Regions from separate parts of the Paenibacillus baimaensis genome, predicted to be linked through region 3. Evidence: riboswitches for the same ligand, from Rfam matches in the RefSeq annotation. Region 3 holds a riboswitch; each other region holds the start of a gene.
What was found. A riboswitch is a leader RNA that binds a small molecule or an ion and turns the genes downstream of it on or off. The one in region 3 is predicted to bind cobalamin.
Positions count from the first base shown of each region.

Region 1: another riboswitch for cobalamin. It lies ahead of OB236_RS17020 (ABC transporter substrate-binding protein); the one in region 3 lies ahead of OB236_RS29515 (ABC transporter substrate-binding protein).
Region 2: another riboswitch for cobalamin. It lies ahead of cobJ (precorrin-3B C(17)-methyltransferase); the one in region 3 lies ahead of OB236_RS29515 (ABC transporter substrate-binding protein).
Region 4: another riboswitch for cobalamin. It lies ahead of OB236_RS01705 (ABC transporter substrate-binding protein); the one in region 3 lies ahead of OB236_RS29515 (ABC transporter substrate-binding protein).

Region 1 covers NZ_JAOQIO010000069.1:29,264-33,052, forward strand. The annotation lists gene nikB (nickel ABC transporter permease) at 1-589, opposite strand, end outside; gene OB236_RS17020 (ABC transporter substrate-binding protein) at 586-2,169, opposite strand; cobalamin riboswitch at 2,360-2,556, opposite strand; gene OB236_RS17025 (aldo/keto reductase) at 2,873-3,789, shown strand, end outside.
Region 2 covers NZ_JAOQIO010000077.1:262,280-266,068, reverse strand. The annotation lists gene cobJ (precorrin-3B C(17)-methyltransferase) at 1-1,784, opposite strand, end outside; cobalamin riboswitch at 1,959-2,173, opposite strand; gene OB236_RS19045 (O-antigen ligase family protein) at 2,424-3,725, shown strand; gene OB236_RS19040 (glycosyltransferase family 4 protein) at 3,722-3,789, shown strand, end outside.
Region 3 covers NZ_JAOQIO010000103.1:26,243-30,031, forward strand. The annotation lists gene OB236_RS29500 (prenyltransferase) at 1-858, shown strand, start outside; gene OB236_RS29505 (DUF6081 family protein) at 886-1,614, shown strand; gene OB236_RS29510 (hypothetical protein) at 1,820-2,350, shown strand; cobalamin riboswitch at 2,354-2,509, shown strand; gene OB236_RS29515 (ABC transporter substrate-binding protein) at 2,665-3,708, shown strand; gene OB236_RS29520 (FecCD family ABC transporter permease) at 3,709-3,789, shown strand, end outside.
Region 4 covers NZ_JAOQIO010000006.1:119,506-123,294, reverse strand. The annotation lists gene OB236_RS01710 (AraC family transcriptional regulator) at 1-738, shown strand, start outside; cobalamin riboswitch at 856-1,051, shown strand; gene OB236_RS01705 (ABC transporter substrate-binding protein) at 1,229-2,830, shown strand; gene nikB (nickel ABC transporter permease) at 2,832-3,773, shown strand; gene OB236_RS01695 (ABC transporter permease) at 3,770-3,789, shown strand, end outside.

The DNA of each region.
Region 1 (3,789 bases), on a different contig from region 3:
TTGCAGCCAGCCCTGTTCCGAGCGTTAAAGCAGGGAGGACCAAATGCTGCCAAGAGCCTCTTCCAAGTGTGGGAAACCAACCGAGCAGATAGGAAAGGCAATAAACCAATACCAATCCGAGAAAAAAATTCGGAACGGATACGCCCATTAACGCGATAAAACGGGTGATATGGTCGGTAGGACGCCGATGAAATACGGCACCGGCTATCCCAGAAGGTAAAGCTATGACGAGCATGACTACCAATGCTGCGCCTGCCAGCTCCAAGGTTGCCGGAATCCGTACCCAAAGCTCTTCTGTAATGGGTGTACGGCTGCGAAAGGAGGTTCCCAGATTACCGGAAACGATCTCCTTCAGCCATGTCAAATATTGAACCGCAAAAGGCTGATCAAGCCCCAGCTGCTTGCGCAGGATAGCGGCATCGACATCCAGATCAGTCACGGTTGCCCCGGGATCAAACATCGTCAGCAAAATCATCTGCGCAGGGTCACCTGGAATAAAACGTAATAACGAAAATATGAGCAGAGTGACACCGAGAAGTACAGGAATGGTGACCGCTATACGAATGAGCAGATATTTGAAAATACTCATTTGCTGATGTACATTTCCGGTACAATCTTCGTTCTCAGGTTCTCATCTATGCCTTTCACCTTGTTGTTGTAGGCCGAGCCCCAGCTTGCCGAGTTATACATATATACGATTGCGGTTTCATCCAGTACGATCTTCTGAACTTGATTCGCCAGCTCATTTTGCTTGTTGGTATCAAATTCAGCTGACAGCTGATCGATCAGCTTGTCCACCTCAGGATTGCTGTATCCACCATAATTGCTGACAATGCCACTCCGGTAGTACGATTTCAATTGGCCTCCGATATCTCCGGTTACACTGCCGCAGGAGCAGTAGGTAGCCATCTCGAAATTGCCGTCAAGCATTAACTGATTCGAAGCTGTTGTTTCAACAGGTGCAATTTCAATATTAACGCCGACAGCCTTTAACTGGCTTTGCAAAGCTACAGCAGTTGGCTGAAAGAACGAGTAAGTCAGCAGCTTGAACTGCAGCTTTTGACCATCCTTGGTACGAACACCGTCTGCTCCGGCTTTCCAGCCTGCTTCTTCAAGCAGCTGCGCTGCCTTGGCACGGTCGGATTCCGGCCCTTTGTCCAGTGCATACGGAAGTCCCTTCGGGAAGTGGCCTGTCACGGGCTCCGCAAATCCACGGCTCACACCGTCAATGAGCTCTTTGCGATCCAAGGCCAGGCTTATAGCCAAGCGAACCTTGGGGTCTTGAAAAGCGGGAACCTTTTTAATGTTCAGCCATAAATTGCGCGTTGAGCCCGGAGGGTACAGCACATTGAATTTTTTATCCTTTTCATAGGCAATCCGTTGTTCAACCTCCACATTCATATCGGCGTCAGTATCTCCGCTTTTCATAGCGAGCAGGCGACCTTGACCATCGGAACCCAGCCTTGCCTCGACACGCTGAAGCTTCGGCTTCGTGCCCCAATATGTGGGAACGGCTTCGGCAATCAGCAGCTCGCCGGGAATAAATTGCGTGGGTTTCATAAATCCGGTTAAATCGGCTTCTTTATTAAACTTATCGCCAAGACGATCCGCCTCAGCCGCATTATGGATTGCAAATCCGGTAAGCTTGAAAATAAAAGCCGGGTCAGGCTTAGGTGTTTTGAACTGAATGTGCAATGCATCCTTGACGATGAACTCCACGCCGCCGATCTGTGAGGAAGCCCGCTTGTTCAGCTTCTGATGGCGTTCGAGCGCTGCTTTGACTGCTGCCGCATCCATCACTGCTCCGCTCCAAAACTTCACATTAGGCTGCAGCTCCATTTCCCAAAGGGTAGGCTCTACGTTTTTCCATGACTTGGCCAGCCATGGACGTAAGGTCGCATCATCATTGAGCATGACCAATGGCTCGGCAATCCCGTCCGACGTAATTCGTTGTGCATCTACATTAGTTGGATCCAACGAGCGGGGCATATTCAAGGTAACATATTTCAGCACCTGCTGATCGGCCATCGCGGAGCTTGTACCTGCTGCGGCATTGTTAGCACCTGTACCTGAACTAGCCGAGTTTGTAGCCGTGCTGCAAGCGGATAATGCGATGAGTAAAGTCAAAACGAATGTGAACCAACTAGTTTTCTTTAAATAAATCAACATCTTGTTTGTCTCCTCCTGTGTTCCTTCTCATAATTGTATTTCCTGTGCCACCTTGTTAAAGCCGGAACATCGTATACAATGCAAAAAAGACATCGTTACCCTATAACAAGAAAAAGGTAAAGATGCCCATAGTTTTATTGTATGAAACTTTTGGCCGTCCTTAACACCTCCCTATCCTTCGTAGGTAAAAGCAGTGTTGTCAGAACTGGCAGGTCTCCTGGCTTCGGGATCATGATCATCAACGGCCTTCCCAATCTTAACCTTGCTAAGATCAGTGGCATTATCGTTGAGGACTTCTCCGTTACAGTGGCGGGACCGCGTCGGCATTGCACCGAACTTCCCTTTTAAGCTTCAGCTTGCTGAAGCACCTGTTCCCACAAATATTCAATTATCAACCTTGATCATAAACAATATTAATATCTTATGCAATACAAATATCGAGTAAGTGAAATAAAAATTGCAGCTGTCATTATCGTTATGGTTTTGGAATTATCGGTTTGTACAACCATTAATAGTGCATACAAGCAGCTCCATTTAAATCGGATAGCGAAGTCTAAAAATTCGGACAAACGATGACAAACTTGTATTGACAACTTGCCGGGTAAGAGTATAAAATTTAAATAATATGGTCAGACCATAATACTGTTGTTGAAATCCAAACTATATCCAAGGGTGGAAGAAGATACAAGACAGGAGGAAAACGATGATCGGCACGGCTGTACCGTATATCGAACGCAATGGACTGAAATTATCACGATATATGCTGGGTACTGCACAATTGGGACTGGGCAGCTATGGAATTAACAATCGCCTCGGTACTGTGGATGGGAGCGCCTTACTTGAATATTGCGAGCATACAGGTATTAATTGTTATGACACAGCTCATGAGTATGGAGATGCAGAACTGAAGCTGGGTCGCTTTTTCATAGGTAAACAACCGCCGTTTATAGCATCAAAGCTGAAGGTTGATCTTCATCACACCTCCGAGCTGGAGCTGGAGCGTCAGATGGTGCAGACGACCGAACGAATTATTTGCCGTCTGAAGGTCGATTCTTTGTCTGCATTAATGATTCATGATCCTGTTATGCTGCAAGTATACGGAGACAAGGTGAACCGTATACTACACAAGCTGCAGAAGGAGGGTTTCATTCAAAGAGCCGGCATATCGTTTGGAGCCGATCCTGTCGAGCAGTATGCCTACAGCGCCGGATTGGTGCAGGATGATATATTTGACATGGTGCAGCTTCCTCTTAACTTGTTTGACAGACGAATGGTTCATTGCGGCGCGCTCGATGATTTTACCAGCAGGGGGAAATGGATAGTCGTTCGAAGTGTGTTTTTGCAGGGTCTGTTTTTTCTGGAGAAGGATGCGCTGCCAGAGGCCATTCAAGCTGATGGGAGCATTCTGCTTGAGACTCTTCACAGGCTGGCACTGGAGGAAGGCATATCCGTCGCAGAGCTTGCTATGAGCTATGTTCGCGATTTGGAGAATGTTCATTGTCTGGTTATCGGTGCGGAAACTCCTGAGCAAATCCAGCATAACCTGGAGCTTTTGAACCGTCCCGCTCTTTCCGAACGGACACGAGAGCGTGTTGAGCAAGCTTTTGCTGATATTCCTCG
Region 2 (3,789 bases), on a different contig from region 3:
ATATTTTCAATCGTGGAGACCAAATCCTCCGGCTTGATCCCTTCAGCAACCGGCTGAGCCGGGTGAACATTACGGCCTACGGTTTTACCGCCCAGGAACAAGTCGAACTTCTCCCTGCGGTAGACGATTCCGATGTCCTCGTTGACGGCACCATAGCAGGCCATTCCGCAGCCATTGAAGCCGATTCGCATTTCTTTGGGAACGCCCAGCCCACCGAGCTTCGCCTGCAGTTCCTCTGCATAAGGAATAGACTCACCCTTCTCTCCATTGCAAAAATCGCAAGCCTTTACCTGTGCGACATCGCCAATCGGAGCCAGCAAAAAGCCTTCCATCCTAAGCTTATCCGTAATCTCTGCCGGATTGTCTGTAGGCACACGCAAGATCAGTTGATGATGTGGTGTATATTCCATCGATCCCTTGTCGCCGACAACGGCTGCCAAAGTCAGCATCTGCTTCGCCGTGAACTGCTTGTTGGCCACGCCTGGGCTGACGGCCAGCTCAAAGATCGACTGCTGCCTGAACAAACCTGCGGTGACCGCAGCAGGTGCTGCAGATCGTGCTGGTTCATCTGTTGATGCAGTCACCGCAGATGGAGCCGCCAACGTGTTGGTTACTCCCACTCCATTCCTTCGATCCACAAGCTGCAGAGCCTCCATGGCCAGCAGCAGTGGATCTGAACTGACGTGGCGTTCTGCTACTGCTACAGCACTCGGCTCAACAGCAGTGGACACACCTGCCAGCTTCGGTGTACCTGTTGTTCCCGGGCCTGGCGATGCGGAGCTCGTTAACAGGGTACCTGGCTGGCGGATTGCTGCTGACGTCGACCCAACGTTCGGGATGCGCTCATCCTCCTCGTCATCCCATTCCTCATCGTCTATATCCTCAATCAGGGAGTCTCCTTCTTCTTCGGATTCCCATTCCTCATCATCGTACTCATCATTTGCTTCCTCTGGCAGCTGCTCCAGCGCCCAAGGCTCTGCTTCCTGCCGCAGCCTCTGATGCGGCCGCAGTGGCTGCACGTCGGCACCAAGCGTGTACTTGCGTTGGTAGCCACGAGGCGTAATCATCAATCCGTCATAGACCATTGTCGACGAATTGCCGATAATGACCGTAGTCAACATGCCAATATCGTGATCCAGCATATCCCGCAGATTCGTCAGTACGATATGCTGACGATCCCGATACGCGCTTTTCACAATACCGACTGGTGTTTCCGGTGAACGATACTTCAGCAGAATCCGCTGTGTCTCCACAATTTGCCGAGTACGTCTGCCGCTTCGCGGATTGTACAAGGCGATTACGAAGTCCGCCTGTCCAGCCGCTTCAACACGCCGCTCAATCAGTTCCCAAGGCGTCAAATGGTCGCTAAGACTGATCGTGCAGGAATCATGCATAATCGGAGCGCCCAGCAGTGATGCCGATGAGTTAATCGCCGAAATACCGGGAATAATCTCAACCTCCACGCCGCCCTCCGGGTGCCAACCCTTTTCCATCAGTACTTCGTACACCAGACCCGCCATTCCGTATACACCAGCGTCACCGCTCGAAATGACCGCAACCTTTTTCCCTGCTTCCGCCTGCCGCACCGCCTCTTGAGCACGGCTTACTTCCTCAGTCATACCCGTTCTTACAATTTGCTGATCGCTCAGCAAACCGCTGATTAAGTCTACGTAGGTGTTGTAACCGATGATTACATCGCTCTCCTGGAGCGCTTCACGAGCCCGTTTCGTTATATGTTCAAAGCTGCCGGGTCCAAAACCGACAATCAGCAATTTCCCTGCCACAAGCTGCACATCCTTTCCCTATCCACATCGATAAAATGACAACAAAAAAAGCACTTCCAATGTGTTAGAAATGCTGTTGCATCACATACATACAGGGTATCGACAATAGGCTCTCTGCCCTTTACCTCTGTAAGTAAGCCAGTCTCTAACACTTGCCTAAATCCACGTAGGTTAACAGTGTTGTTTAAACAGGCAGGTTTCCTGACTCAGAACATCGTGCCCGATTCCTTCCCAAAGCACTAATACTGCTTCAGTGGATCCATCTTTCAGGCATTTGCCAATCTCGATTAGCGTTCTCTACAGTGGCGGGTCCGTGCCGGATTTTAACCGGCTTCCCTTTTAAGCGAATGAGATTTCTCAGCACTCGCACCTATTCTATCACGTATACAATTGTCTAGTTTCATCATATCACCCGTAAGGAAGCTTTGTCTAATGATATCATTAATGGATAGTGGCTGAATTTCAACAAATAAATAAAAGCTGGCTATTGACTTGATACAAAACGTATCGTATTATTCATTTATAGATACTTGTTACAAAACGTGTCAAAGATGTGAGTATGAAAATTTTTGAATACTTATTAAGTAGGATATTAAGCAAATTCCACTTTTATACTAATTATGATAGGGCGTGGCAATATTGGTATTACAGCGAACAGGACTGCTGTACGTGATGTTATCGTTGCTTTGTATTGGGATTCTGGCAGCCGGTATTATGACGGATTCCTTGCTCATTATATTGATTGCGATAGCATTAACTTACGGGTTGTTCCTCTCTCTTCGATATCCTTTTATTCCTCTTGTGGCTTACTCGGTGGCAATTCCTTTCGAGGATATTCTTAGGGTGGGGGGGATTTTTAATACTTTGACCAAGGGGTTCGGCCTTCTTTTTGCAGCTGTATATCTGATTACCCATTTCCGCCAAATCAAGTTTAATCTCATACCGGCCGTTTGGTGGGTATGGTTGGTATGGAACATAGCCAGCATCCTCTGGACGCCTGATGCTTTCTTCGCCGCAGTATGGTTCAGCGTTGCAACTTATGTGCAATTGTTCTTTATGTTGGTGTTGATGGTCAATTTACTACATCAAAACCCGAAACGGATCCCCATTCTATTAGCCTTTTACAGTATTGCCACAACAATTACTTCATTATATAGCATCGTGAATTTCATGCAAGGCGCTGATCTGACAGAGGGTACACGTACCGGCGCCTTCGAGGAACAAAGCGTTGCCCATTTTGCCGCCATGATTATTCCCGGCCTGCTGTACCTTATCCACTGTGTATTGCACAGCAAATCAATTTTACTCAGGGTTGGGTTAATTCCGATTGCCCTGATTCAAATCACAGCCGTCATTCTCTCTGGTACGCGCAGCGCCTGGATGGGATTAGCTGCCGCTCTACTGTTTATGCTGCTCGCTAATTTTAACTGGAAAAAGGCAGTCGCCGTCATTCTGGTCAGCGGAATTGTGTTGTTTGGGGTTACTTCCATCCCTGAGCTTGAACATATTATTACAGCCCGTTCTGAGCAGGCAGTAGACAGCGGAGGGTCCGGCAGAACGATGATTTGGGAACACGCTATTGGTGTATTCGCGGACCATCTGATTATCGGCACGGGGTCAGGTACTTATCACAAGTATCAAGAATATCCACCATACGGAGCCCACAACATTTATTTGGGAGCTGCGATTCAGACGGGAATTATTGGTCTGGCCCTCATGCTAGCCTCCCTGTGGCGTACGTTCAGGGCTTCATCCGAAAGCAATTTGAACCTGCTGCTCAAAGGCTTGCTGATTGCCTATATGGTTGAATCGTTTTTTCTAGAAACGACGATTATGAAATATTTCTGGTTTGTCATTGGGTTATCTCTTGGAGCTGGCATATTGAAAATTCCCACCCGTCGATCTCGTGCACTTAAACAAAAGGAGCCGGTTCAAGTATGAAAATTGTCCACTTCACATCTGTCCACCATGTCTATGATACACGTATAACCTTTAAAGAGTGCAG
Region 3 (3,789 bases):
CCGATTATTCTAGGTGCTTTAGGGGCATATGCGTGGAAGGGTATATTTCATCCGCTGCTTTTTGTTATAACCTTAATTGGCGCCGGAGCTGCCCATCTATTTTCCAATATGATTAACGATTTATGGGACTATCGGAACGGTGTCGATGTTGCTGCAGCAATAAACTCGGGTACGATCTCCACAAATTCGGGATTTTTGGCAAATGGCACGTTATCGGAGAAAACCTTTGCTTTCTTAACCTGGTCCTTATTCTCTGTTGCCCTGATATGCGGTTTGGTGCTTGGGTTGTATGCAGGCTGGTGGGTATTGATCTTCGGCGGTCTGGGAGGCTTGATTGCTTATTTCTATGTGGCACCACCGCTCAAGTTTGGCTATAGAGGTAAAGGCTACAGTGAACTGGCTATTTTGTTGTCCTTCGGGATTTTACCGATTATGGGCAGCTACTTTGTTCAGACGATGGAGCTTGATTATCGCGCACTGCTATTATCGCTGCCGATCGGCCTGTTAACCACATTGATTTTGTTTAATCATCATTTTTTGCATTGGCAATCGGATAAACAAGCGGGTAAACATACTTTAGTCGTGGTATGGGGTGAACAAAGAGCTATTCAGTTTTCACGTTTCCTGCTATTTCTGGCATTCCTTTCGTTATTGGTGTGTGTCATTTTCAACGTGCTGCCTTATTATTCATTGATTGCTTTGGTTACTGTTATTCCTATATACAAGGTATATGGTATGCTGAAGTCAGAGAATCCTTCGGTCGCTTACCTGCCCTTGATGGGAGCTTCACTACGTGTTACAGTCCGCTGTGGGTCGATCATGATTCTGACGCTGCTGGCACATGGGATTTTTCAGTAAATTCAACCAGAGAAAGAGGCGGCTTGGATGAGCAGAGAGCACATATTAGGAGATTTTCATAACATTTTGTCTGGCAAGGATGTCTGGAAAATTGGCGGATTTCCGCTGCAGGACGGTTCCTTCTGGAATTATCGGGAGCCAAACGCTGTAGTTATCGTTCGTAATGGAATTTTATATGTACGAGCACCGCTCAGCCGCAAGCATGATCATGTGCAGTTCCTGGACAATGCGAAGCATATGTATTATTCAGTGGATGCTGTTCAGGTGCCGGAAGCAGGCGAGGTCAGCTTTGAGCTGCAAATCCGTTCGAGAACAACGGGGACAGCGGCCCACGATTTGTATGATGGTTTTGTTTCACTGAATTTGCTGGATTTTACTACAGGCGCAGCGCTTGATTTTTTTGTGGGAAATGATACTTATGCTAGCGTCTATGGAATTCTTCCTTTTCCTGGCGTCGAGGTTCCTGAGTCGGACAAAACCAGATTCTTTTGTATTTTCAAGGAAGAGACGGATTTTCAGCCGCGAGAGTTCAATACGTATCGAATTACGTATCATCGTGGAAATGACGAGGTTATTTTTGCGGTTAATGGTGTCGAAGTTCGGCGAGAACGGCAGGTGCCAATCAAGTTGAATCAATTCACGGTTGCGCTTGGAATTATGACGGAAAAGGATTTGACCCCTGAGGGCAGCGTATCGGTCCATGGCCAGACGGTTATTGCCGAGTGGACGCCAATTAAAGTGACGTATCAGGATTAAAGGCTGCTGCTTTCCTGAAGTTGCCGAAGTATTGTAATGATGTGTTTGTGTATGAGGTTGGATTCGAGATAACCCTTTGAGCCTGAACGGCTTGGAGGGTGTTTGTCATACGCATTAGTTTTTGTGGAATGATGGCTTTTGTGATAAGATGTGAGGTGAGATTTCAGTACGGACGGCTGGTTGGTTGGTCTGGGAGGAGAGACAGATGAAGGCGAAATTTGCATGTTTAGGGTTGATTTTATTGCTGATTTTGACAGGCTGTGGGGGGCCGAAGGCGGATGTGCCGATATTTATGATGTCGAGCAGTGGCATCCCAAGTGAAGTGGGCGATAAGCTGGAGGCTAGTCTGGTAGAAAAGCTTGGACAAGCACCAACGGTTAAAATACAAACAACGCCTATTTTTTCCATGGAAAAGCTGATCGTTGAAATTGCCGCTGGCGATAACGGAATCATTGTCGTACCTAAGGAGCAGTTCAAGGCGCTCGGTCAGCAGGGCGGTTATGTCAGTCTGGATGCGGTAGCCAAAGCCGAGGATTTCCCTGATGGTGTGATGGAGATCCCCGTGGATGGAAAATCCGGAGGCGTCGAGAAGCATCTCTATGGTATACCTCTGGAACAAACGAAGTGGTTGACAGATTTAAAGCTCAATGGTAAAGATCTGATTGCGTTTGTACCGGCTAATGCGAAGAAGCAGGATTTGGTCATGCAGGTTTTAAAAGTAATTGCCCAAAAATAACAACTTAATAAAGTTTGAACAGGTGCCTGTAAGCTGTCGCTTATCGGGTTAAAAGGGAAGCTGGTGCAAATCCGGCGCGGTCCCGCCACTGTAAAGGAGAAATCGTCAATCGGTTACAAACTCTCAAGTCAGGAAACCTGCCTGTTCACTGCAAAGACTGTCCCTTTCGAGGAAAAAGGAGCGTCGCGTTTGAATGATCGCAGGCTCTTCGAGCTTGGTGTAATCGTTTATTTAGCGCATGCCCCTCTTGTTTCTTTGTGAAAAGAAGCGAGAGGTTTTTCTTTTGTTGGGGGAAGCGAGGAAGGAGCTTTAAGATGAAGCTAGGGAATATAAGCAAGATGCAGCGCTACGGTTCGAAGCTGGTTGTGCTGATTGGTATGATTGTGCTGCTGATCATAGCAGGCTGCGGGAACTTAAGCGTATCACCAGGCAAGGGAGAGCTTGTTGAACCACCGAAGACGGGTACTGGCCAGGGTTTGCCTAATGGGGAGACAGCAGCAGCCCCAGCTGCTAAAGCGACAGTCTATCCGCTCAAAGTGAAGGACGCGACAGGGAAGGAATTTATTTTTGACAAAGCGCCTGCCAGACTGGTATCGATTTCTCCAAGTGAGACGGAGACGCTGTTCGCGCTCGGCTTGGGTGAGCAGGTTTATGGAGTATCGGATTTTTGCGATTATCCGGCAGAGGCTTTGAAGAAGCCGAAGATGGGCAGCATCGTCAAGCCTAATGAGGAAGCGCTGCTGGCATCGAATGCGGATCTGATTGTTACAGGCGTGTCGATGAAAATACCAGCCGTGGAGCAGCTGCGTTCGCTGAAATTGAATGTGTTCAAGGTAGATCCGAAAACTGTCGACGATGTGTTGAATAATACGCTGGTGTTCGGTCAAATTTTCAATAAGCAGGAACAGGCGGAGAAGCTGGTTGCCGAGATGAAGGCAGATCGCCAAAAGGTGACGGATGCCGTCAAGAACCTGCAACCGGAGCAGAAAAAACGCGTATTGCTTGAATTCTCACCAGGCTGGACAGTTGGTAAAGGCGAATTCATGGACGAGCTGATTACGTTATCCGGGGGTATCAATATTTATGGAGAAATGGCCGGCTATTCGCAGCTGAATGAAGAAAAGGTGATCGCCGCCAATCCGCAGATTATTTTGTACCCGAGCAATTTGATCGACGACAAATCCAAAAAAACTTTAGATCAAATTATTAAAGAACGCAGCGGCTGGGAAAAAATCGATGCCGTGAAAAACAATCGGATCGTGGGTGTCGACAAAGACTGGATCAGTCGTCCGGGGCCACGGATCACACAAGGTCTTGTTGATATTGCCAAGGGCATATACCCGGAATTGGTGAAATAAATGAAGCAAAAGCTGTTGATTTGGGGAGGGGCAGGCATGCTGCTCCTTCTTCTTGCCATTACGCTATCCTTATCGATTGGG
Region 4 (3,789 bases), on a different contig from region 3:
CACAATTGTGTGATTCAATACCAGGACCTTCCTTCCCCAACTTCGTTGTCTCAGCCTATGCATGAATTTGAGGAACAGCTTGTTAAAGCACTAAAGCAGGGGAGTAAAGAAGGGGCCATCCGTGCCATTCATGACGAGATGATTGAAATTCGCAGGTATGATCTTGCGGTTTCTTTTGTGCAAAGCATCTGTTTTCGCTTATTCGATGGGGTAGTCAAGCAGCTGGAGGAGATCAACCTGCCGCTTAATCACGAAGGGGAGAGGGAAAAGGTTGCACTGCGTGCCTTTGAATTTGAGACGTTGGATGAGTTTGAGCGAGCCTTTGTGAGGTTTTGCGGTCGGCTGGCCGATGACATTTCTATGAAAAAGGAAAGCAAAAACTTTGAGCTGCGCGACAAGCTGTCTACGTACATTCATGATAATTACATGGACGGTACGCTCAGTCTGAGTAAAATCGCAGAGCAGTTCTCGCTATCGCCCTCCTATTTGTCCCGTTATTTCAAGAATCAGATGGGGATTGGCATCAGTGAATATGTAGACGAGCTTCGAATGGAAAAGGCGAAGGAACTATTGCAAACGAACAACTGGACGGTAAAAGAGGTGACAGAGCAGGTTGGTTACGCTGATCAGACTTATTTTATCCGTAAGTTTAAGAAAAGGGAGGGGATTACGCCTCAGCAATACAAGCTTTTGTCAACAACCGGGGAGCCAGCCGGCAGCAACTCCGATCCCACATGATTATGGTAAGAGTCAGGTCGGCTTCGTATATAGCTGGCCTATTTGCTGTTTCTTAAATACTTGTACACCTTCCATTGATTAATAGAGAATAGTAGTGTATATTCTTAATAGTAACAATTACATATTATGTGAATAGGTGCTCTGTATCGCAATCTCGCTCAGAGCTTAATAGGGAAGTTCGGTGAAAAACCGATGCGGTCCCGCCACTGTAACAGAGGAGTCAAAGCGTAAATGCCACTGATCGCAAGATCGGGAAGGTGCTTGTCGACTATGAATCTGGAGCCAGGAGACCTGCCTATTCGACAGACACTGCTTAACCTACGGAAGATAGGAAGGTGTTAAAGACAGCCATCGTTAGCAATAGCCTATACGATCACGGGCATCGTTTACCTTTGTACGGCAGAGGTGAACGATGTCTTTTTTGTATCTGTATCTGTATCTGTATGTAATGAAAATAGGTAACTACTAAATGAGAGAAGGTTTAAGAAACATGATAAGCAAGTTGTACCAGCAAACACGACAATATGCAAAGATAGGACTGTTAAGCGCCGGCATGGCAATCGCTTTATGGGGCTGCAGCAGTCCGAGCCCGCAAACGGCGGAGCAGCCACCGGCAGCACCCAGCCAAGTACAGCCAACTGAGGTCGTATTGGCGGCTCCACGCGACCTGGCTCCGGGTCCACAGGATGCTTATTACACGAGCACAATTCTCTATGTATGGGAACCGCTGATTACAGCAGGCGAAGACGGTAAGCCTGCGCCTAAGCTCGCTGCTTCCTGGAAAATGTCGGAGGACGGCAAAGAGTGGACGTTCCAGCTTCGCCCTAATGTAACTTTTCATGATGGAGAAAAGCTGAATGCCGATGCAGTTATCGCCAATTTTAACCGTTATAAGCTTGCCAGTCCCAAAAGCTCACCCTTTTATACACTGGACATTAAAAGCTCGTACCCCGGTTTAAAAGAGGTAACCAAGGTTGACGACATGTCGTTTAAGCTGAGCTTCGAGACGCCGCAGCCAACCCTGTTGTATTCGATGGTTAACTTCTCCAGTCCGATCTACAGTCCCAAAAATTTTAACGAAAAAGGTGATTTTAACGGATTGCCGCAAGGGACAGGACCTTTCAAGCTGATCAAGCACGAGAAGGATCAATATGCGCTGCTGGAAGCTTATGATGGATATTATGGCGATAAAGCCAAAACGAAGACGATTCGCGTCCGTGTTATTCCCGACCCGGATACAAGATTGTCGGCTCTAAAATCAGGTGAAATTATGGGTGTTATGGATTTGGGTGCAATTCCTCCTGCCTTGGCCAAGGAGCTGTTGAAGGACAAGCAGTTTGAGGTTTCAGTAGCGAAATCGACGATTTCCCACTACCTGCACCCGAACGGCAAAAAGCCGCCTTTTGACAATCCAAAGCTGCGGCAAGCGATTTCGCTGGCGATTGATCGCCAACAATTGGTGAAGGAGCTTTATTTGGGCTACCCTACCGCTACGGTTAATTTCCTGAATGTAACGTCTCCTTTCTATAAGGATTTTAAAGTGGACTATAATTTGGCGGAAGCCAATAAATTAGCTGCTGAAGCGCTTGGCGGCAAACGTGAAAAGGTCGATTTGATCGTACCGACCTATGGGCTGGACCGTTATCCTTATAAAGCGCAGGCCGAGCTGCTGCAGGCGGTATTCAAGGAGCTTTCCCTTGATGTGGACATCCGTATTCTGGATGGCGCTGCATTCAAGGAAGCACAGAGTAAGGGCGAATATAATCTGGCTTTGGCCACACAAGGACTTCCCAACGGAGATCCGTTCACACTGTTCACCAATTATTTGGGCAGTACAGGTTCAAGCAACAAGAGCTATAGTCTGGGCTACAAAAATGACCGTGTGGATCAATTGCTTAAAGAGGCTAAGGATGCGCTTGGCATGGATGAGAGAGCCAAGATTTATAATGAGCTGCAAGCTTTGGCGGTACAGGACTTGCCAACAATTCCGCTGTTCAATGATGCCAGCCTGATTGCTTACAACAAGAAGATTAAAGGCTATCAAGCGACGATTTATGGCACTACTCTGCCGCAATTGGAATGGGCTAAGTAGCATGCTATATGTGTTCCGCCGAATAACGGCCGCTATTCCTGTGCTGATCGGTATATCGCTGATTGCTTTTATGCTGAATCTGGTCTCTCCCGGCGATCCTGCTGTAGAGGCGCTGAGCTTAAGCGGAATTAAAGAGCCTACCGAGCAGGAGGTTGCAGTGAAGCGGGAGGAGCTTGGGTTGAACGACCCGATCCCCGTTCAATATGGACGATGGCTTAACAGAGCTGTACAAGGCGATCTGGGCACCTCCTACATGACGAAGGATTCGGTAAGCGGTGAGATTATTCGCCGTCTGCCTGTCACACTTTCTGTAGCTCTGCTTGCTGTTGTGTTGGCGGTCGGTACAGGGATTCCGGCAGGCATGCTGATGGCCTTAAAGAAAAACGGCTGGATTGACCATGCTGGACGTGCCGCTGCCATGCTGCTGGTATCGATTCCCGGCTTTTGGATGGCCATCCTGCTGATTACGTTATTTTCGGAAAAGCTCCATCTGCTGCCGACCAGTGGATACGGTACATGGAAGCATCTGGTCATGCCGGCGATTGTGCTTGCTTCAGGAACGAGCGCCGTATTGATGCGGTTAACACGGTCTACCTTGCTGGAAACGATGAACCACAACTATATATTGACGGCAAGGGCCAAAGGGCTGCGTGAAGGAAATATCGTCACCTGGCATGCGCTTCGCAATGCGTTAATCCCGTTAGTTACCGTAATCGGTACGTATTTTGGCGCGATCATGGGCGGTTCTGTCATTGTGGAGGTCATCTTCGCTTTGCCTGGAATCGGCAGATTTGCGATTGAGGGGATTCTGCGCAGGGATTACCCGGTCATTCAAGGGTATGTCGTGTTCACCGGGTTTGTCTATGTCGTATTTAATTTGCTTACGGATTTTTCATATTTGATTATTCATCCGCAGATGAGGCTGGGAGGAAAGCTGAAGTGACCTTAAAACCTGACAG